DNA from 3 places in the Anaerospora sp. genome. Region 1 is predicted to be linked to each of the others. Evidence: riboswitches for the same ligand, from Rfam matches in the RefSeq annotation. Region 1 holds a riboswitch; each other region holds the start of a gene.

The links. Region 1 has a riboswitch for glycine ahead of RTR76_RS14720 (aminotransferase class I/II-fold pyridoxal phosphate-dependent enzyme). Riboswitches for the same ligand answer to the same signal wherever they lie in the genome.
Region 2: linked by a shared signal. The riboswitch ahead of gcvT (glycine cleavage system aminomethyltransferase GcvT) and the one ahead of RTR76_RS14720 (aminotransferase class I/II-fold pyridoxal phosphate-dependent enzyme) in region 1 are both predicted to bind glycine.
Region 3: linked by a shared signal. The riboswitch ahead of RTR76_RS16780 (ABC transporter substrate-binding protein) and the one ahead of RTR76_RS14720 (aminotransferase class I/II-fold pyridoxal phosphate-dependent enzyme) in region 1 are both predicted to bind glycine.

The regions. Positions count from the first base shown of each region.
Region 1 is NZ_DALZUO010000019.1:65,758-73,080, reverse strand. Features, by position in the region: gene RTR76_RS14730 (methyl-accepting chemotaxis protein) at 1-838, opposite strand, end outside; gene RTR76_RS14725 (iron-containing alcohol dehydrogenase) at 1,137-2,336, shown strand; glycine riboswitch at 2,534-2,612, shown strand; glycine riboswitch at 2,618-2,719, shown strand; gene RTR76_RS14720 (aminotransferase class I/II-fold pyridoxal phosphate-dependent enzyme) at 2,835-4,094, shown strand; gene RTR76_RS14715 (MATE family efflux transporter) at 4,245-5,600, shown strand; gene RTR76_RS14710 (DUF6803 family protein) at 5,657-6,157, shown strand; gene RTR76_RS14705 (LysR family transcriptional regulator) at 6,584-7,323, shown strand, end outside.
Region 2 is NZ_DALZUO010000003.1:157,267-164,589, forward strand. Features, by position in the region: gene RTR76_RS04335 (acyl-CoA dehydrogenase family protein) at 1-3, shown strand, start outside; gene RTR76_RS04340 (hypothetical protein) at 37-1,290, shown strand; glycine riboswitch at 1,501-1,590, shown strand; gene gcvT (glycine cleavage system aminomethyltransferase GcvT) at 1,742-2,857, shown strand; gene gcvH (glycine cleavage system protein GcvH) at 2,892-3,278, shown strand; gene gcvPA (aminomethyl-transferring glycine dehydrogenase subunit GcvPA) at 3,279-4,628, shown strand; gene gcvPB (aminomethyl-transferring glycine dehydrogenase subunit GcvPB) at 4,631-6,082, shown strand; gene RTR76_RS04365 (lipoate--protein ligase family protein) at 6,070-6,918, shown strand; gene RTR76_RS04370 (putative manganese-dependent inorganic diphosphatase) at 7,021-7,323, shown strand, end outside.
Region 3 is NZ_DALZUO010000025.1:27,214-34,536, forward strand. Features, by position in the region: gene RTR76_RS16755 (thiamine pyrophosphate-dependent enzyme) at 1-1,722, shown strand, start outside; gene RTR76_RS16760 (indolepyruvate oxidoreductase subunit beta) at 1,719-2,324, shown strand; gene RTR76_RS16765 (AIR synthase related protein) at 2,492-3,235, shown strand; gene RTR76_RS16770 (hypothetical protein) at 3,245-3,640, opposite strand; gene RTR76_RS16775 (trimeric intracellular cation channel family protein) at 3,788-4,420, shown strand; glycine riboswitch at 4,575-4,677, shown strand; gene RTR76_RS16780 (ABC transporter substrate-binding protein) at 4,839-6,005, shown strand; gene RTR76_RS16785 (oleate hydratase) at 6,096-7,323, opposite strand, start outside.

The DNA of each region.
Region 1 (7,323 bases):
CTTCTGCTGCAGCGGATACTTGCTGGGCAGAAAAGGCGAGCTGCTTGATTAACTGCCGCAAATTGTCGGTCATATCATTTACCACAGAGGCTAATTGGCCTAATTCATCCTTTCTCTGGATGTCGATTTTTTTGGTCAAATCACCACCGTTATTGGCCATTTCCCGTAACTTATCAATAATGCTTTGTAGTGGATTTGTGATCGTTTGCCTTGAGAACCAATACATGAAGCCTATCGTAACCAGGCTTAGTAATAGGTTTGCGAGTAAAATAGAGTTGGTCACGGTTGCAACCGTTTCCTCCACATCATCAATGTTGATACCGGTACAAATCACCCAGCCCCAGGGTTCATAAAGCTTGGAATATACCCGGCGGTGTAATGGCTCGGTAACACCTGGCTTGGCATACCATAAATTAAGGTAATAACCGGACTCTTTATTTTGCTGTGCACCTGCTATGTATTCGCGAACGGTATATGTTCCTTTACTATCTTTTACGTTGCTCCGGTCTTGACCGACAAGTTTTGGCTGGTCGCCGTGCATAACATTAACCAGATTAGTGTTGTCAATCCAAAAGTAGCTGTTCTGGGCATAACGTATCTTGGTCGTAGCTTCTATTGCTCTAGACTGCGCCTCTTGTGGCGTAAGTGTGCCCTTTTCGGCTAGTGAAGCATAGTACCCGATAAGAGAATGAATACTTTCCACATTTGTTTTCAACTGAAGATCTTTTTCCCGGTAAATGCTGCTGCGTGCCTGAGGAATGATATAGAAATAGCTGAATAAGGTAAATAACACAATAGGGACAATCGTTACAACCATTAATTTACTGCGTATCTTCATGCTAGACTCCTTTGCTACATACAATGTAATGAAATTCATTAGATAATGATAGTTATTATCGGAAAACTCTTAATAAATTTCATTATATTGGTAAAGAGCAGAGATGTAAAGTTAAGAAATAACGCTAATGTTTAACTTCGTGAGAAAAATAGCGATACAGCAGGTAAAACTACTTAATCAAGTTATTTTTTTCACAAATAATGTTTGCTTTTTGTGATACCGTTTCGTATACTGAATTTGAAGTACATGGAAATTATTAGTAGATGTTCAATGACGTGTTGAAAGGGTGGGATTACTCATGTGGGAAAATCAAATTGATATTCACAAAGTAATGGAGATCCGATCGAGAACAACGGTTTATTTAGGTGTTGGGGCAATTCAAAAGGCTAAGGATATTGTAATAGCTCTGGCAGCAAAAAAAATCAGCAAGGCCGTCATTATTACCGGTAAGGGATCGCACATTAAGACAGGTGCCTGGGATGTCGTCAAAAAAGCATTAGAGGAAACAGGCATTGAGTATATTTTGTATAGTAAAATTACGCCTAATCCAACTGTAGATCAAGTAGACGAAGCAACAAAAGAGGCTCTTGCTTTTGGAGCTCAGGCTGTTATTGCTATTGGCGGCGGCAGTCCGATTGATGCAGGGAAAAGTGTTGCCGTTCTACTTGCTTACCCTGATAAAACAGCGAGAGATTTATATCAATTTACGTTTAGCCCTGAAGAGGCTGTTCCCATTGTTGCTATTAATTTAACGCATGGTACCGGTACTGAGGCAGATCGCTTTGCGGTTGTGACCATACCGGAAAAAGAATATAAGCCGGCAATTGCCTATGACTGCATTTATCCGTTGTATGCGATTGATGATCCAGCCTTAATGACAATGCTGCCTCCCGATCAAACGGTGTATGTATCGGTTGATGCGGTTAATCATGTAATAGAAGCGGCTACCACTATTGGTGCCAATCCCTTTGCTATCAGCCTGGCACGGGAAACAATCCAGTTAGTCCATACATATCTGGAGGACGCAAAACGTGATCCCAAGGATTTAAAAGCTCGCTACTTCCTGCTCTATGCATCGCTGTTAGCCGGTATTTCCTTCGATAATGGCCTGCTTCATTTTACGCATGCCCTCGAACACCCGCTGAGCGGAGTTAAGCCGGAATTAACGCATGGTTTAGGGTTAGGTATTTTGCTGCCTGCAGTAGTACAGCAGATTTATCCTGCCAAAGCGGAAATCCTTGCGGATATTCTTGCTCCCATTGTTCCTGGCTTGACCGGAGCACCTGATGAAGCCGCCAAAGCTTATGACGGTCTCAAAAAGTGGCTGCAAGAAGTTGGCATTAGTGGCAGCCTGGCGACAGAAGGTTTTACAGAACAGGATTTGGATAAGTTGACTCAATTGGCCTTTGAGACGCCAAGTCTGGAATTGCTGCTTAGTATGGCGCCGGTAGCGGCAACCAAGGAAACAGTATGGCAAATATACAAAAACTCGCTGTAGTTTGAAAAAATAATGCGCTCTGCCGGGGATATTTTCTCCGGCAGAGCGCATTTTCGTGCCAAAATCTGTGTCAGTGGAACCGTCCCCGTGACAGCGGGGGATGAGGAGATAAGTGGATTTTTACTTGTATTTTTTCAGACAGTATTTTATAATAATGGCAAAGAGTATTCTCACAAACGACAAATGTATATATCCGGATGAATGTTGCGGGAGAGCGGCTGAACAAGCCCGCCGAAGAAGTGAAACTTTCAGGCACTCCATTACTGAGTAAAACCGCAAAGGGACGGAACTCTGGAGAGACTCTCTTACAGGGAGAGCGCCGAAGGGGAAACCCAGCAGATTCTGCTGATAAATCTCTCAGGCAAAAGGACAGAGAACTTTGTACGCTGCAGTATTTCATTGTGCTGCCGTATTTTAGCGTCCGCTCGTCTTTCCAGAGTCAAATCAATTGATTTGACTCTTTTTATTTATGAATGGTTCCAGAGAGAGGGAGAAAATATGAGTAAACAAATGCCAATTGCAGCGCCGCATACCTGGGGTAAATATACCCCTGATAAGATTTTCACAGTTGTTTCAAAAGCTACACAGGCCAAAGAGGCCTACGGCAGAGAAGTAGTTGTTAATGGGGCACCAGGTACATTTCTTGATGAGACGGAAACAATTTACTGTCTTCCGACAGTTGAGTCCGTATACCGCAGTATTCCTATGAATGAGGTAGTGGCCTATTCACCCTTAGAAGGCGCTCCTGATTTTCTGGAGGCTGCCGTACAGCATGTTTTTCGTGAGTTTCGTCCTGCTGCTCATATAAAGGCAGTAGCAACGCCCGGAGGTACAGGTGCGCTGCATAATATTGTAGCGAATTATACATCAGTTGGTGATGCGATTCTTTCCAGTGAGTGGTGCTGGGGACCATACAAATCGATTGCTGAAGATGCGCTGCGTAAGTTTGAAACGTTTTCACTTTTTGCCGGTGACCGGTTCAATCTTGAAGAATTGGAAGAAAAAATGACAGCTCTCCTTGCAAAGCAGGAGCGGCTGGTTGTTATTTTGAATACGCCCTCCCATAATCCTACCGGTTATTCAATGACAAATGATGAGTGGAAGGCAGTGCTTAACAGTGCTAAAAAGCTGGCAATGCCAGGCCGCTTTATTATTCTGGCAATTGATGTGGCTTATTTGGACTATACGGAGGACCAGAGTGCCAGCCGTTCCTTTTTTCCGCTGTTAGCTGATTTGCCGGAAAATGTTCTGCCTATTATTTGCTTCAGCATGTCCAAAAGCTTTACACTTTATGGTCAGCGGGTTGGTGCCATGATCGGCGTGTCACCAAATGCTCAGATTGCGGATGAGTTTTTTGAAACGAACCAAATTACCTGCCGGGCTAGCTGGTCGAGTATCAATCGAGGTGCTTCCAAAGTATTGGCGACTATTTATGCTAATCCAGAGTTGATTAAACAATGTGATGAAGAGCGCGCAGCTGCGCTGAATATTATCAAGTCACGGGCCGCTTTATTCAGTTCAGAGGCTAAAGCTGCAGGGTTGGAGTTCTTGCCGTACCGTTCCGGGTTTTTCCTCACTATTCCCTGCCAAAAGCCGGAAGAAGTCTGCCAGGTACTGAATAAAGCAAATGTCTTCCTTGTTCCGCTTGCCAAGGGGATACGCATTTCAGTTTGTGCTGTTCCAACAAGCAAAATGTCGGGCTTAGCAGTAAAGATAAAAAAGGCGATCGAGCGGGTTACTGTTCAAGGCAATCAATAAACCTTGAGAGAACAAGAAGGACTGTCTCATATTTGAGGCAGTCCTTCTTATTGTGCTAACTTCCGGTAATAACGAGGAATTGATAATTCCCTGCTGTTGGTGGTAAAATAAGTCATTCGTGTAAAAATAGATACGCCCCCGGAGGTAGGTATGGATAAATCAGTTGCTTTAGGAGAGCAGAAGATACGCACGTTGTTATGGGATTATTCCGTTCCGGCAATTATCGGAATGGTAGTTAATGCATTGTATAATGTGGTGGATAGTATTTTTGTAGGACAAGGTGTAGGAGAGATTGGCTTAATTGCAGTTACGATTGCCTTCCCGTTAATGATGATTCTGATGGCGGTGGGAATGTTTGTGGGGCTGGGAGCAGCTGCACTTGTCTCAATCCGTCTGGGTGAACAGGATAAAGCTGGCGCAGAACTTATTTTAGGCAATGCGTTGACAATGGTTATCGGACTTGTGATCATTACGACCGCAGGTGCACTATGGTATCTGGAGCCATTGCTGCTGCTGCTTGGCACAACACCGGATGTGCTTCCTTATGCCAAAAGCTTTATGACAATTATCCTGGCAGGCAGTGTGTTTATGCATGTCAGTTTTGGCTTAAATGGGATCATTCGTGCCCAGGGAGACCCTAAGACAGCATTGCTGACCATGCTTATCGGAGCTGTTTTAAATACGATACTCAATCCGCTGTTCATCTTTGGACTGCATTGGGGGATTGAAGGCTCAGCTTGGGCGACCGTTTTTTCGCAGGCAGTGGCAACGGTATGGGTGCTGACTTATTTTATAAAAGGATCGGGTACACTGAAACTAAAGCGGCGGTACTTAGCTGTTCGCAGCGAAGTAGTAATCAGTATTGCTAAAATCGGGTTGGCTCCTTTTTTACTGCAGATTGGCAACAGCCTGGTAATCGTGGTATTAAATTTTAGTCTTTTAAATTATGGCGGTGCTTTAGCTATTGCCGCTTTTGGAATTATCAACAGGGTACTGATGCTGATGCTTATGCCGGTAATGGGAATCAGCCAGGGTGCGCAGCCGATTATTGGTTATAATTATGGGGCAGGAAACTACCGGCGAGTTATTGCTACCGTTAAACTGGCAATTTTGGCAGCTACCGGACTATGTCTGTTTGGCTTCATCTGTGTGCAGCTTTTGGATGTACATATTATCCGGTTGTTTAATGGAAACCAGGAACTAGTTCAGCTTGGCTCAGATGGGCTGAGGTTATTTTTGCTGATGCTGCCGATCATCGGATTTCAGATTATCAGCGCTAACTATTTTCAGGCTGTCGGTAAGGCCGGCTATGCCATTGTTTTTAATTTACTGCGACAAATCATTTTGCTTATTCCCCTGATTTATATTTTGCCGAAATTTTGGGGGCTTACAGGGATTTGGCTGGCAGGCCCCATTTCCGATGTAGGAGCGGCGCTGCTAACGGGGATATTTATGTTCCGTGAATTGAAATCTCTGGCCTCGCGGGAACAAGCGGCACGTTCATAAGTTCTTCATATTTGTCTGTTATACTAGGGCCATCAATAGAAGGAGTGATGATTAAAATGAATATGACTCACTATATGGCCCTGCTTGCTGATAATCAGCCGTGGAATCTGATTATTTATATGGTAATTCCTGTTGCCTTGGCCGAAGCGCTGGTAGCTACTGAGTTTTTTACCGTTTTTCTGCGTGAAAGAGCTGGAGCCTGGCGGATTTGGAATAAACGGATCGGTATTGGCTTGGGATTTTATTTCCTGGGAATATTTTTGAATCTGATGTTTGCCGTTGTACCTACGATTGAGTGGCGCGGCGCGGCAGACATCATTGCAGTCGGATTTTACCTGAGCGGTGTACTGCCTCTGTTTAGCATTGCACTCCTTGAGCTTGGGGTGATCGGCAAAGGAAAAACTGAGGAAGAAAAGATGAAGCTTCACTTTATTCTTCTTACTGTATTTCTCGTTGTAGCTCATGTTGCTATGGTATTTGGTATGGTTGATCCTGCTATAATGGGATGGGATCCGAATGCAGCCGGAGCTCCTGCACCGATGCACCACAATCATTAATGTAAGACATAGGCATTAGATAAAGAAGACCAGGGCAATTGTCCTGGTCTTTATTTATTGCGTATCAAGTCCGCGCTCATAAAAATTTATTATTATCACGATAAACGCTGGTAATTTCCCCTATTCCTGAATGCCGACTATAATATAGCTAACTATGGGGGGAGAATGATGCGGGCTTGCAGCTTTGTATGTATCATCGGTGTGCTTTTTTTGATTATTTACCAATTTTATCATCACCTTGACTGGGGACAGTTGTTTATAGGCGGTTTTGTTGTTGTTGCTATTTGGACTGATTGTGAACGATGGTTTCGCTACAAATTAAGGAGAAGAAGGCATGAGTAGCGTTCATATGGCGGAAGAAATATGATATGCTCATAAGATGAGCAAGAGTATTAACTCTTTCGATATGTTTTGAGGGGGCGCCTAATGGATATTCAGTTGTTTCGAACCTTTCTTTTAGTAGCTAAATTAGAAAATATTACGCAAGCTGCCGAACAATTAAATTTTACACAACCTGCGGTGACTGCTCAAATTCGGATGCTGGAAGAAAAGTATGGAGTTACGCTATTTGAGCGTATTGGGAAGAAACTCTATATTACGGATTCAGGACGTGAACTGGTTACTCATGCAGAAAGACTAATGAGCGCTTTTAATGACCTCCATACTGCCATGCAGCATTTCTCTGATTTTAGCTCACCGATAAAATTGGGTGCATCGACCACGGCAGCAAGCTATTTCCTTTCTCCTGTACTGTTAGACTATCAAAACCTAGCAATAAAGAGTCCGGTCATGGTCGATATTTACACTAATCTTCCAACAACAATCAAAGGGCTTTTGGATAATAAATTTGACATAGCCTTTGTGCATAATAAAATAAATAACAATCAAATTGTACAGTTCGATCTATCTCATGAGAAGTTAGTTTGGGTAGTTAATCGAGAGTTATTTGTAAAAAACCATCATAACCAGGATATCTGCCATTATCCGTTTATCAATTTCAGGCCAGGCTGCGTATACCGCAATCTGTTTGAAGAAACCTTACATGGCAAGAACATTCATGCCATTATTGAATATAGCGATGCTGAAGCTATTAAGCGGGCTGTTTTGGATGGAATGGGTGCAAGCATCCTGCCGAACGTCTTAGTTGATTCGTATGTAAAGGATGG
Region 2 (7,323 bases), on a different contig from region 1:
TAAATAGCGAATAACGTTTAGTGAGGAGGACGGCAAATGGAATATTTACCGCAGCGGCGCTTTGACAGTAAGCTTCTCACGGGAGCTGCCGGTGTTTTGATTTGTTTTGTTTATGCCATGCTGTATTGGCCGGTTTGGGCTTCTGTTGCCAAGGCATTGATCGGCTTTACTGCAACTGCAGGTTTGCAGGCTGCAGATCCGGCCCTGGGCAAAAAATATATTGCCGCATTTGCTGAAGGCACCTTTTTCTGGTGCAGCATCAGTGCGTGGATTTGGCAGACGCTGATTTTTGGCAACTATGGAAAGTACAGCCTTACAGCCCGCCAGCCGATAGCAGGAATTTGGTATACCCTTGTTAGTTTTATTTGTGGAATAGCAGCGTATCTGCTATTGATTTCATTTATCGGTATCTGGTGGAAGCCTTTCAATCTGGCAATTATGTTTGCTCCTAAGAATGGAGAGGAACTGAAGCTGGCTCTTGAAGGCTGGGAAACGGCTAATTTTTATGTACTGCCTGTGATAATTGCCCAAATTCCCTTTGTATCTCTCTTCCAGAAGAAACCCTGGGCAGGTAACTTGAAACCGCCGCTTGACGGGTTAGCAGTGATGATGACAAGCTCGTTTTTTGCGCTTCTTGTCTGGCTGGCTATGTTTATTCCCAGTTTTATGCAATTGCAGCTGGGCGGACATGCAATCACCAGTCAGCCATTGGGATCGTGGCCGGCGGTGCTCGCTTTTTGTCAGGGCTTTATTTTCTGGTTTTTAATCCCTGCAGAGGGTGGTGAAGGCTATCCCTATAAATACTTCACTGATAAACAACCCTGGCTGGGGCTGGTCGGTTTGGTCATTGCCTTTATTGGCGGAGGTTTAATTACACCGCAGATATATCTTGCAGCTATTGCGGCTTTTTCTATTAATCCAGGCGTCAACCCTTATGTAACGGCTGCTTCCCTGGAACTTTCACTTATTGTGACAATGCTATGCTGGCATCATTTGTTTGACGATTATCCAGGTGCAGACAAGGAACCGAACCTGGTCAAGCGGGTTCTTACGCGGGTGGCAATCTGGCTGGCAGGTGGAACGGTATTTGGTCTGCTTTGGCTTAATATCTATAAAATACTGCCTTTTGCCGGTAATGACATGGGCATGGGATTTCCTGTTATGGGAATTTTAGCCGGTCAATTTGCCCTTCTCATGGTCTTCTTGTATTTTAATACGTTCTTTGATAAATGGCCTCTCGTTTATACGAAAGCGGTGTCGCCAAAGGTACCGCATTCCATTAATAAATAGCAAAAAAAATAGACCTGCAGGCTGCTATTACAGTCTGCAGGTCTGTTTTTTTATAGTAGTCATATCTGGAACTTTTGCAATCAAAATGGGCATTTGCCTGGTGTGTTAGTCGTATATATAAATAATAGATTGTATTTTCTAATAATATGCCAGTATCTGGGAGGATTTTGGCTTCGATCTGACGAACGAATTGGTAATTTCATATCTTGAATGATGGTTAGGGGAGAGTCTGCCAATGGCAGCGCCGAAGGAGCAACAACCGCAAAAGAAACTCTCAGGCAAAAGGACCTTAACCTGACAAACTCTGGAGAGCACCGCAGCTGCGGTCACCGAAGGGGAAGCCGGTTTGGGCAATCTCTCAGGTAAAAGGACAGAGCAAGCGTTAAGCTTGTTCTGTCCTTTTTGTATTGTGCATTTTGGAACATACTACCCAAGTAAAAAGGAGGCTATTATGACGGAAAAAAAGACACCTCTTTATGATGTTCACCTGGCAAGTGGAGCCAAGGTCATTGAATTTGGCGGCTGGCTGATGCCGGTCCAATATTCGGGAATACTGGAAGAGCACCGAGCAGTGCGCACGGCAGCTGGTCTTTTTGATGTGTCCCATATGGGAGAGGTTGCGGTCAGTGGTCCTGAGGCAGATGCCTTTATCAATTGCCTGGTTACGAATGACATCAGTGCGCTGCACATTAATCAGGCCATGTATTCACCGATGTGTTATCCGGACGGTACCGTTGTAGATGATTTGTTGATCTACAGGCTTGGTGAGCAAGAGTATCTGCTGGTTATTAATGCAGGTAATATTGAGAAAGATTTAGCCTGGATTAAGCAGCAGGCTGATGGTTTTCAGCTAGAGCTTAAAAATCTGTCGGCTGTCATGGCTCAGCTGGCATTGCAAGGGCCTAAGGCGGTACAAATCCTGCAGACACTCGTGAGCTCCGATTTACAAACCTTAAAATATTACTGGTTCTGGCAGGGGATGAATATACATGGCATTAGCTGCCTGATTTCCCGCACCGGTTATACCGGAGAAGACGGTTTTGAATTGTATTGTCCGGCTGAAGCAGCTCCAGCTCTATGGCAATTTCTGCTGCAGGCCGGGGCAGAATACGGACTCATTCCTGTGGGGCTGGGAGCCAGAGATACACTGCGCTTTGAAGCGGCATTGCCGTTGTATGGTCATGAACTGTCAGACCAAATTACGCCCTTAGAAGCAGGACTGGATATGTTCGTTAAGCTGACAAAGGCGGGCTTTACCGGTTTAGAAGCGCTGGCTGCTCAGAAGCAGAAAGGAATTACCAGGAAAATAGTTGGACTGGAAATGACCGGCCGCGGTATTGCCAGGGCTGGCTACACTTGTGTTGCTGACGGTAAAACAATTGGTACGGTGACAAGTGGCTCTTTTGCCCCGACAATAGGCAAAAATTTGGCACTTGCCCTGCTGGATATTAATTATATTCAGCCCGGTACTGCAATTGGAGTGGAGATAAGAGGAGGCGTAGTTGACGCAGTTGTGGTCAAAAAGCCGTTTTATCGCCGCCCGTCGCCAACTGAAGCTGCAAAGTAACGAAAATGCGACTTAGAATAAGGGGGATATAAAAATGGAATTTCCAAAAGAACTAAAGTACACCAAGGATCACGAATGGGTACGGCTGGAAGGCAAGCGGGCAGTAGTGGGAATTACCGCATTTGCCCAGAGCGAGTTAGGTGATATTGTGTTTATTGAAGTGCCTCCTGTAGGCAAAAAAATCAGCATTCACAGCAACATGTCAGTGGTCGAATCTGTTAAAGCCGTTTCAGATATTTATGCGCCGTTGACCGGAACAGTAGTGGAAATTAACGAACAGCTGGCTGATCAACCGGAGCTTGTTAACCAGGACCCGTATGGAGAAGGCTGGATTGCCGTACTGGAATGGGAGAATAACGATGAAATAGCTCAGCTAATTGATGTGGAGCAGTATCAGGCATTAGCGCTGGGGGGGAAATAAATGGCCGGTCATCATTACCTGCCGAATACCCCTGCCGACCGTCAGGCTATGCTTAACACAATCGGCGTTCAGTCAGTGGAAGCGCTTTTTGCCGATATCCCTGCCGATATACGCCTTAAACAGCCGCTAGAGCTGCCTTCTGCTGTCAGCGAGCTGGAAATCCTGCGGATGATGCAGCAGCGGGCCGGGCGCAACAGCAATGTTGATGATTATCCTTGTTTTCTGGGAGCCGGGGCGTATGATCATTTCATTCCGTCAGTAGTCTCTCACCTGGCAGGGCGGGCCGAGTTTTATACGGCATACACCCAGTATCAGCCGGAAATCAGCCAGGGTGGGCTGCAGGCGCTTTGGGAATACCAAAGCTTTATCTGTGAGCTGACTGGCCTGGAGGTTTCCAATGCTTCTTTGTATGATGGGGCTACTGCTACAGCGGAAGCCATGAATTTGGCCTGCGGAGTAACGGGCCGGAAAAAAGTGCTGATTAGCGGCGCTGTTCATCCTTTTTATCGTCAGGTAGCGGCAACCTATGCACGCGATCTTGGGTTTGCCATTCAAATTCTGCCGGTAGTTGAAGGCAAAACGGCAGCTGACCAGGCAGTGGCTTTACTTGACAGCGATACTGCTGCTGTTATCATGCAGACGCCTAATTTTTATGGCATTATTGAAGATATGGCAGGGTTCGGTGAAGCCGTTCACCGCCATGGCGGGCTGTTTGTTGCCGTCGTTAACCCCACCTCACTTGCTCTTTTGCAGCCGCCTGGTGAGTATGGAGCTGATATTGCCGTTGGTGAGGGCCAGCCGCTGGGCTTGGGACTTAATTTTGGCGGTCCCTATCTCGGTTTTATGGCAGTTCGTGAAAAATATATGCGCCGCATGCCCGGCAGAATTGTCGGTCAAACCGTTGATACCCAAGGGCGCAGAGGCTTTGTGCTGACTTTGCAGGCACGGGAACAGCATATTCGCCGTGAAAAAGCGTATTCCAACATTTGCTCCAATCAAGGCTTGTGTGCTGTTATGGCAGGTGTTTATATAGCCGCAATGGGACAGCAAGGACTGCAGCAGATCGCGAATACGTGTATGCAAAAAGCGCACTATACGGCGCAGCGTATTGCCGCTATCCCTGGTTACAGCCTGGCTTACGGCAGCCCGTTCTTTCATGAATTTGTCGTGAAGACACCTCGTTCAGCAGCTCAAGTTAACAGGGCTCTTTGGGATAAAAGCATCATCGGCGGACTTGATCTGGCAACAGTGGATGCGGCAAAAGCGGATCAATTGCTGCTATGTGTGACTGAAAAGCGGACAAAAGCGGAGATTGATGAGCTTGTGTCTGTATTGGAGGGGTTGAAATGAGCTTGCAGCAAGGAAAACAGGTGATTTATGAAATGTCACGGCCCGGTCGCACCGGCTGCGACTTGCCGGCCCTCGATATACCGGAACAGCCTGCAGCAGCTTTGATCGGCGAACAGCTGCTGCGCGCCGTACCACCTCATTTGCCCGAGGTGAGTGAGGTCGCCGTGGTTCGCCATTACACCGGTCTCTCACGCCGCAATTATGGTGTAGACAATGGATTCTATCCCCTTGGCTCGTGCACGATGAAGTATAATCCCAAGATTAATGAAGATACTGCCCGTCTGGCCGGATTCAGCAAGATTCATCCTCTCCAGCCGGAACATACTGTTCAGGGAGCCCTGTCCATTTTATATGAGCTGCAAACCTATTTGTCCCATATTGCCGGGATGGATGGCTGCACGCTTCAGCCGGTTGCCGGGGCCCATGGAGAACTGACTGGTTTAAAATTAATTAGAGCCTATCATCAAAGCCGGGGCGAAAACCGGACCAAGGTAATTGTACCGGATTCGGCACATGGTACCAATCCTGCGACCGCAACTGTCTGCGGACTGGAAACAGTTGAAATAAAATCAGATCCGGATGGCAGTGTGAACATTGAGGCGCTGCGGGCAGCTGTCGGACCGGACACCGCGGCCTTTATGCTGACAAATCCCAGCACCTTGGGGCTGTTTGAAACCAAAATTGCAGAAATTGCCCAAATCATTCATGATGCAGGCGGCTTATTGTATTATGACGGCGCGAATGCCAATGCCATTTTGGGGATAACCCGGCCGGGTGACATGGGCTTTGACGTTGTTCACTTTAACCTGCACAAGACTTTTTCTACTCCGCACGGCGGCGGCGGTCCCGGATCAGGGCCGGTGGGAGTAAAAGCTAAATTGCTGCCCTTCCTGCCTGTTCCTGTAGTTGAGTTTGACGGCGAGCAGTATTCCCTGCAATATAACAAGCCCCAATCGATTGGTAAGATCCATAGCTTCTATGGGAATTTTGCCGTCCTGCTGCGGGCCTATACCTATATTCGCATGCTGGGGCCGGATGGGCTGCGCCAGGCCAGTGAAGATGCCGTGCTTAACGCCAACTATATCATGCGTTCACTGGAGGATTGTTATCAATTGCCTTTTGACAGGCATTGTATGCATGAGTGCGTGTTCGCCGGGCTGAAGGAAGAAGCTCCTGGTGTAAAAACGCTTGATATTGCAAAACGGATACTGGACTATGGTTATCATCCTCCGACCATTTATTTTCCGATGATTGTTCATGATGCACTGATGATTGAGCCGACTGAAACGGAGAGCAAAGAGACAATGGATGAATTCATTGCCGTCATGAAGGAAATTGCCCGCGAAGCAAAAGAACAGCCCGAACTGGTCAGCCAGGCGCCGCACTCTACAGTGGTCAGCCGTCTTGATGAAACGCAGGCAGCCCGTAAGCCGGTAGTGCGGTGGAAGGAGTAATGGGTATTGACGGCAAGTGGCGTGTGATTTTTGACAAAGCCCGTCATGGTGCCGCAAATATGGCAATTGACGAGGCGATTGTCGAAGCTCACTCTGCCGGTTTGGTACCGCCAACCCTGCGTTTTTATACCTGGCAGCCGGCGGCGTTAAGCATCGGCTACTTTCAAAAAATCAGAGAAGAAGTACAGCTTGAAGCCTGCCGGAGTCAGGGCATTGATCTTGTCAGGCGCATCACCGGCGGCCGTGCTGTGCTGCATGACCAGGAATTGACGTATAGCGCGGTAGTACGGGAAGATATTCCCGTACTGCCGCCTACGTTGCTGGGCTCTTACCGGTACTTAAGCCAGGGGCTGCTTGCCGGCCTTAATAAACAAGGTGTTGCTGCCGAAATGACTCTGCCGGGAGCGGCTTTTGGTCAAAGCAGCCGGCTGCCGAAAAACGGCGCCTGCTTTGATGCACCTTCTTTTTATGAAATCACAGTTGACCGCAAAAAATTAATTGGCAGTGCCCAAGTTCGCAAGAATGGTACCTTGCTGCAGCACGGTTCCATTCTGCTCGATTTCTCAGCGTCGCAGATGGTCAGCCTGCTTCTCTTTACCAGCGAAGAGGAAAGAGAACGTTGCCAGACACTTTTGCAGGCGAAAGCCACTTCGCTGCATCATGTATTGGGAGTTATTCCAGATAGTACTGTATTGGCTCAAACGATTGCGGACGAGTTTGGCCGTACCTTAATGCTTGAAATGGTGCCCGACCGTTTGACTGACTGGGAGATTGAACGGGCAGCGGAGTTGGAACGTGAAAAATTTGCTGCCGATGTCTGGACTTACCGGCGATGATAATTTGTTTTTTATAGGATTTTCCTGAGCTCAATTGATGTGGTATAATGGGGCCTGGCTACAGTACAAGCTATAACTGTTGCAAGCGTCAAGGGGGTTTATATGGAAAAGCCAATCTATGTAATTGGACATCGCAATCCGGATACTGATTCTATCTGCTCTGCCATTGGTTATGCCCATCTTAAGCAAGCTATGGGGGACAATGCTATTCCTGCCCGGGCGGGGAAAATTAATGGCGAGACAAAATATGTCCTGGACTATTTTAGTGTTACGGCGCCAATCTTGATTAATGACCTTTATCCGCGTGTACGGGATGTCATGACGGAAACAACAGTGACACTCAGACCGGATAATACGCTGCGTGAGCTGGGTCAGCACATGAAGCAGCATAGTGTGAAATCAGTG
Region 3 (7,323 bases), on a different contig from region 1:
ACGGAGATTGTGGACCATTGTGCAGCCTATCCCGGAGTATATGCCGAATGGTCAACAAATGAAAAGCACGCTTTTGAGGTAGCTGCCGGTGCGTCGCTGACCAACCAGCGTTCCCTTGCTGTGATGAAACACAACGGTACCAATGCGGCAGCCGACTTTCTTATGCATATTAATTTTACCGGTATAAAAGCCGGGATGGTGTTAGTCTCTGCCGATGATCCCGGAGGCTTGTCGTCTCAATGTGAAGAAGATACGCGTATCTTAATTCATAATTACGCCCATTTGCCAGTTTTTGATCCTGCTACTATCCAGGAGGCCTACGAAATGACGAAAGCGGCTTTTGCGTTATCAGAGCAGACAGAAGTTCTCTTTGCGTTGCGTCCTGTTATGCGCATTAATCATGCTGGCGGCATGATCGAATATGGTGAAAAAAGTGGGATAGAGCGCAAAGCAGAATTTGTACCTGACCGCAGTCGTTTTGTCATGTCGGCAGTGGTGGAAAAAGAATATGGCGGTGAATTGCGTCCTAAAATGCGTCATCGCTGGTTAAATAATAAGCAAGTTGAATTAAAGAAAATAATGGAAGCATCTCCTTTTAACTGGGCTGAAGAAGGGGAGGGTGAAATCGGCTTTATTGCCTGCGGTATTGGGTATGCTTTTTTAAAAGAAGCTGAACAAATTTATGGCAAAAAGCTACCGATTCTCAAATTGTCAACGCTGCCTCTGCCAGAGCAAAAGGTGCTGCAATTTGTAAAACAGGTTAAGCGAATAGTGGTACTGGAGGAAATTGAACCGGTTGTCGAAAGATTGATTAAACAATTGTGTTTTGGTAACAAAGTTATGCTTGAGATTTTGGGCAGAGAGGAGTATCTGCCGGCTGAAGGGGAATTATCAGTCAATCTTGTGCTTAATGCCATTGAAAGTTCAATAGCCGGGCGGCCTTTCCCGGAGCCTGTCCAGGGTAATTATATTCCGGCGCGAACTCGTACTCAGTGCCCGGGCTGCAGTCACCGGGGATTATTAGCAGCTCTCAAAGAAGTGGTGCGGAAAAACGGCGGCGTCGTGACAGGAGACATCGGCTGCCATGATGCCGGTACTTTTGAACCAATGAAGCTTCAGGCTACCATTTATTGTATGGGTTCTTCCATTCCCATGGCTTATGGCATCAAAGCTGCAGGCTTTGACAAGCCTGTTTATGCACTTATCGGTGATTCAACATTTTTCCATAATGGTTTAACCGGTCTAGCCAGTGCTATCGCTAACGGGGCAGATATGACGGTTGTTATTGCTTATAATTCGACGACAGCGATGACTGGCTTTCAGCCCCATCCCGGAAGTGGAAGGAGTCTGACTCTAGATCATGGTAATGCGATTGATCCAGGAACAGTAGCGTCAGCTATGGGGGCTAAGGTATACCGCTGTAATCCTTATCAGGTGGAAGAGACGGCTAAAGTGCTGGCTGAAGCTGCTAGGGAAAAGGACGTAAAAGTTGTTATTGCCGAAGCCTTGTGTTATCTAAAGTTTGGGCGAGAAGGAAAAATATCGTATGTTTCCCGGGAGATTCATGTAAATCAGGATATATGTAATGGCTGCAGTCTGTGTGTTCGTACTTTTGGCTGCCCTGCGCTTACGATCAGCGACGGAAAGGCTCTTATTGATCAAAGCAGCTGCAATGGCTGCGGCGTCTGCAGCTGGGTATGCAAGAGGGGGGCGATTGAATGAAGCTGGATTTAGTAATTGCCGGTGTGGGTGGACAGGGAAATATTCTTGCATCCCAAACCCTTGCGAAGTGTGCAATGGATGAAGGCTTTACTGTAGTAAATACCGAAACGAAAGGTGCTGCACAGCGGGGAGGGTCGGTGCTTTCTCATCTGCGCATCAGCAGTGATCGGCAAATCTATTCACCGCTGGTACCTAAAGGCCAGGCTGACGTTCTGCTGGGATTTGAGCCGCTTGAAGCAATGCGTTATATCAATTTGCTAAGCAGGCAGGGAAAATATATCATTAATACAGCTCCCGTGCCCACCATTCTTGCTAAGCTTAATATAGACCGCTATCCCACACAGGAGGAAATGATAAATACCATCGGTCTACTGGATGGTAAAGGTTATTTCATTGATGCTACGCAGGCGGCAAGTGAGCTTGGCGATGTATTACTTACTAATGTTGTGATGCTTGGCGCTTTTACGGAGATCAATGCTTTGCTTAAGCCTGAAACAGTGCTGAGTAAACTGTTATCTCAAATCAAGGAAAGCTATCATACTGACGATGTGAAAGCCTTCAACAGAGGTCGTGAACTGATTCAAGTACTGCAAGCAAAATAAGCAACAAAAAAGACCGGGTATCCCGGTTTTTTTGTTGTGCCGTAAGTTGATTTGAATTTAGTAGTCCGTATATGTTATTATAAGCGGACGGAAAACTATAAATAGCAGCAATTCTTATCTGGTTACAATGGTCGATGTTATGGTAAAGGTGTGAAAAAGTACAAGATATGAATGTGAAAAAAATAAGAGATTTAACCCTGGTAGATATCGGGTTGGGGAGAACGATGGTGATTGCCTGTGACAGCTGCGGAGGTGTGGGGATGAAAGCACATGATGTACTGCAGGCTTCACCCTTCATTACCGGGAAATATACGGCAAGAGTAGCTCTCCTGGAAGTGCTATGCACAGGTGCGGAAGTGATATGCCTGACTAGTACAATTTGTAACGAAATGAATGTGACCGGTAAAGATATGATTGAAGGTATTAAAGAAGAGCTTAAGACGGCTGGAATCAGTAATGTGGTGCTGACCGGCAGTACGGAAGAAAATTTCCCTACAGAGGTAACCGCACTGGGGATTACTGCAGTCGGCATTATTGAAAATGAACAGCTAAAAGTTAACAATATAAAAAACCAAGCCTTATTAGTAGTTCTGGGGCAGCCGAAGGTTGGCCGGGAGGTCCTAGAAAGCAAGCCCCAAGATCGTATTAACTACAATCTAATCAAGCGGTTGCTTAAGGAAAGCGAAGTATATGAGATTATCCCGGTCGGTTCCAGAGGAATCGGCTATGAGATGCAGGAATTAGCAAGAAATAATCACATGAAACTTACGATTAATCCAGCTGCAAAATTAGATATTGCTAAATCGGGAGGACCTAGCACTTCTGTTATTGCAGCGATTGGCAAAGAGTACTTTCATCAGATGAATGTTGATGTCAATATGGAAGTAGTAGGTGAAGTTTGTCGGGAATAATTGAACTGATTATAAGTCGGCAGTTCGTATAATATGATAATTCACGTTTCCGGTAATTTTCCAATCATCAAATTGATAATATCTAGGGTTGACGATTCTCAATTTTAGCTTGTGAGTGTCACCTGGTTGTAAATAGACGGGAATGTTCTCCCAATTTCCCTGATTGGCAAACCACCAATCAGTATTTTTTTGTTTAAAATAAATATTTAGTGTCAGCAGGTTAACCCTGTCAATTACTACTGTTCCATCATTTTCTAAATAACCTTGAATAATCAAAGCATTTGTCTCATCATAGTCTAATGCTTGTGTATACCAGGACAAATGCGGTGCGGCAAGTACGGTAGCTGTTGTCGCAGCCATACAGATGAAAATAATGATCAGCCCCATGCAGAGCTTTGGTCTCATTTTAGTTAAAACCTCCCCCAAATACATCTGGAGTATTCTATTACTCTACCTGAAGAGAGGTTACTTTAGTCCCTTCTAAATTTACGCGGCATATGATAAAATGGACCGATAGAGTCACTGGTGACCATAGTAAAGGGAGAGTATGAAATGACAACCTGGAACATAGTAGAATTTACTGGCGTAATTGCCTTCGCAGTATCGGGAGCGCTGACCGGGATACAAAAGCGGCTGGATATTTTCGGCGTATTGGTATTGGCTGTGACGACAGCTGTAGGCGGCGGGATATTGCGTGATGTGATTATCGGCAATACGCCGCCGCTTACCTTTCGTGACCCAACTTTCTTTATGATCAGTGCAGTTGCAACAGTTGGCGTGTGTTTTAGCTATCGTTGGTTAGAAAAATACAAAAATATGATTCAGGTATTTGATGCAATCGGCTTGGGGGCCTTTACTGCCACCAGTGCTAATTTAGCGATACAGCATAATTTCAATACCTTGTTTATTGTAACAACGGTTGCTGTTATTACAGGTATTGGCGGAAGTATTATGCGCGATGTGTTTGTTAAGGAAATTCCATATGTTTTTCGTCAGGAAGTATATGCGATAGCAACAATTGTCGGTGCAATAAGCTTTTATTATTCACAGTTTTATCTTACCGGGACTGCACAAATGTATCTCTGTTTTTGTATAACGACAGGCCTGCGGCTCTGCTGCATGAAGTACCAATGGAATTTTCCGGTTATTGGAATTAACTCAAATAACCAGGCTGCTAAAGAGTAATAGACTGATACGATGTTGAAATTACTTGACAAAAGCTGATTTTACTATTATTATAGACAAAAGTGATGAAAACTTAATATTTGTGTCCATATGAAGTACACGGAAACTCGTATAACTTACAGTTGATGTAATGTTTTTTGCGACAACCGTAAACGGATGGAACTCTGGAGAGCCCCTGTTTAGCAGGGCGCCGAAGGTGCAAGTCGGTAGGTATACTTACCGATGAAACTCTCAGGCAAAAGGACAGAGCACGTTTGTTTCACTGCATTTTTTTGCAGGGATACTTATTTGTTGTTCTTCAGAGTCAAATCTTATGATTTGACTCTTTTTATTTTTTGCATGCAGAGAATGGTCTTCCTTCGGTGAAGTCTTCGGAAAACGGCTCAAAGAGAATCTACAGAAAAAGGGAGAGTTTGTAATGAGTAAAAGGAACTTCAGACTGAGTGCGTTAATTGTGGCGGTGCTGCTGCTGACCGGTATTGCGTCCGGATGTGGCGGATTGGCTTCAAATGATATTAAAATTGGTCTTTTAAACGAAATGACCGGCGCTAATGCCACGATGGGGACCTCGGCAGCAAATGGCGCAAAAATGGCAATCAAAGAAGCAAATGCTAAAGGTGGGGTTCTGGGCAAACAAATCCAGGCAGTGATTGGTGACAATAAAAGTGAGCCCTCTGAGTCGGCTAATGCGATGACAAAGCTTACCGCCCAGGACCGAGTTGCTGCAGTAACTGGTGTTTTCGCTAGTTCCAATGCTATTGCTGCTTCCAGCGTAGCCGAAGGCAGTAAAGTCCCTTTTCTGGCCGTGGGTGCAACTAATCCAAAAGTAACGGTGGATGACAAAACAGGCAAAGTGAAAGAGTATACTTTTCGTGTATGCTTTATTGATCCATTTCAGGGAACAGTGGGGGCTAATTTTGTTCTCAATACATTAAACCTCAAAAAAGCTGCTATTTTGGTTGATAATAGCAGTGATTACAGCAAAGGACTGCTTGCTTTCTTTAAAGAAGCTTTTGTTAAAGGGGGCGGGTCAATCGTCACTGAAGAAGCTTACTTACAAAAAGATCAGGATTTTAAAGCGATTTTAACAAAAGTAAAAGCTGCCAATCCGGATGTGCTTTATGTTCCCGGGTACTATGAGGAAGTAGGCAAGATTGTCAAGCAAACTCGCGAGCTTGGGATTACCGTGCCGGTAGTTGGTGGTGATGGCTGGGATTCTCCTAAGCTGGCGGAAGTTGCCGGTGCTGCCGCTTTAAACAATACCTATTTCACCAATCATTATTCTGTTGATGATACCAGTCCGGTTTCGCAGGCATTCGTCGAGGCCTACAAGAAAGAATACGGACAGGCGCCGGATGCGATGGCTGTTCTGGGGTATGATGCTGCGAATGTGCTGATTGATGCTATTAAACGAGCTAATAGTGCAGAACCAGGTAAAATCCGGGAAGCATTGGCTCAGACTAAAGACTATCCTGCCATTACAGGTGCAACTACTTTAAACACGACTCATGATGCAGTAAAGAGTGCTGTTATAATTGAGATGAAAGAAGGAAAACAAGTATTTAAGGCAACTGTAAAACCGTAGCAATAAATGATACCGGTCTAGATCGGATAACTAAAACACCCGGGAAAGAGCTTTAAGCTGTTTTCCGGGTGTTTTAGTTATCCAAGCTGTCTACCTAAAGGAGGTGATAAAAGAGTCAAACAGAACACGTGTATCGTACTGATACTGATGCATGGGAACAACTTCTTTGCTCAAGTTAAGAAGAGAATATACTGCAATTTGTGCAGAACGGACAGAGTACTCTACTGTGAATACCACATCATCCGGTATTTCTGCAAATTGTCCGAGAAAGGCGAGATTTGTTGACCCTGGTGGCACTACAAGGGGCCGGTCACCTTTTGCTCGAGGCATAAACTGGCTGGTAATGAAAGGCATCAGGCAAGGAAGGCAATTGGAGGTTTTAAGAATGAACGGAAGCTCGTCGGTAAAGCGAAGATGAGAGCATAGTTCAGTCAATATTTCTTCACCAGTACATTCGGACATCTTTTTCGGTACAAAGTTTCCTTGTTTGTCTGGAAAGAGACCATAGCCCCAGAAGACATTAATATTCTCCGGCTGATTAATGAAATGTGGTTGATAGGCCAAGACAATAGACATAAACCAATTAGAATCTCTAAAAGTTACAAGAGCTCCAGTTCCGGCAGTATTTCCCGAAAGCTTTTCCATTAAGTCAAAAAATATCGGATCCTTACAAGTAACAGTAAAGGACTCCCACAACGATTTTTCAATATGATCGACAAAAGGGGCGGGATTACCTAAATCAGGGTGTTTTTTTACAATTGATTCCCATAGTTTGAAGGAGGCACCCTTTGAACCTAAGCGGGGAGCGGTGGTCATTGAGCCAATCGTATAGCCTTCGGTCATTGAACCATTAGTGACAAAGACCAGATCATTAGCTTGCAATTGTATTTTTTGCTGTGTGCCGTTAGCTGTATAGTGGATACATTCTACGGTTTTTTCAGCAGCTGCCGGTTTAAAATCAAGGTCAGTTACCCGGCAATTCATTGAGAAGACAACACCTTGCTCCTTTAACCATTTTATCAGGGGTAAAATAATGGAGTCGTATTGATTGTAGGGAGTGCGGGTTACACCCTCTAATGTTTGAATACGGGGGAATTCATGCATGAAGCGAAGCATATAGCGTTTCAATTCAACAGCGCTGTGCCAAGGCTGGAAGGCAAAGGTAGTAGCCCACATGTACCAGAAGTTCGTTTTAAAAAATGATGGCGAAAAAAACTGTTCAATCGTTATTGTTCCCAAGGCTTCTTCTGGCGTAACGGTAAGCTTCAACATGTCAATCCGGTCTTTATTGCTGAAACCCATAGAAGATACATCGATG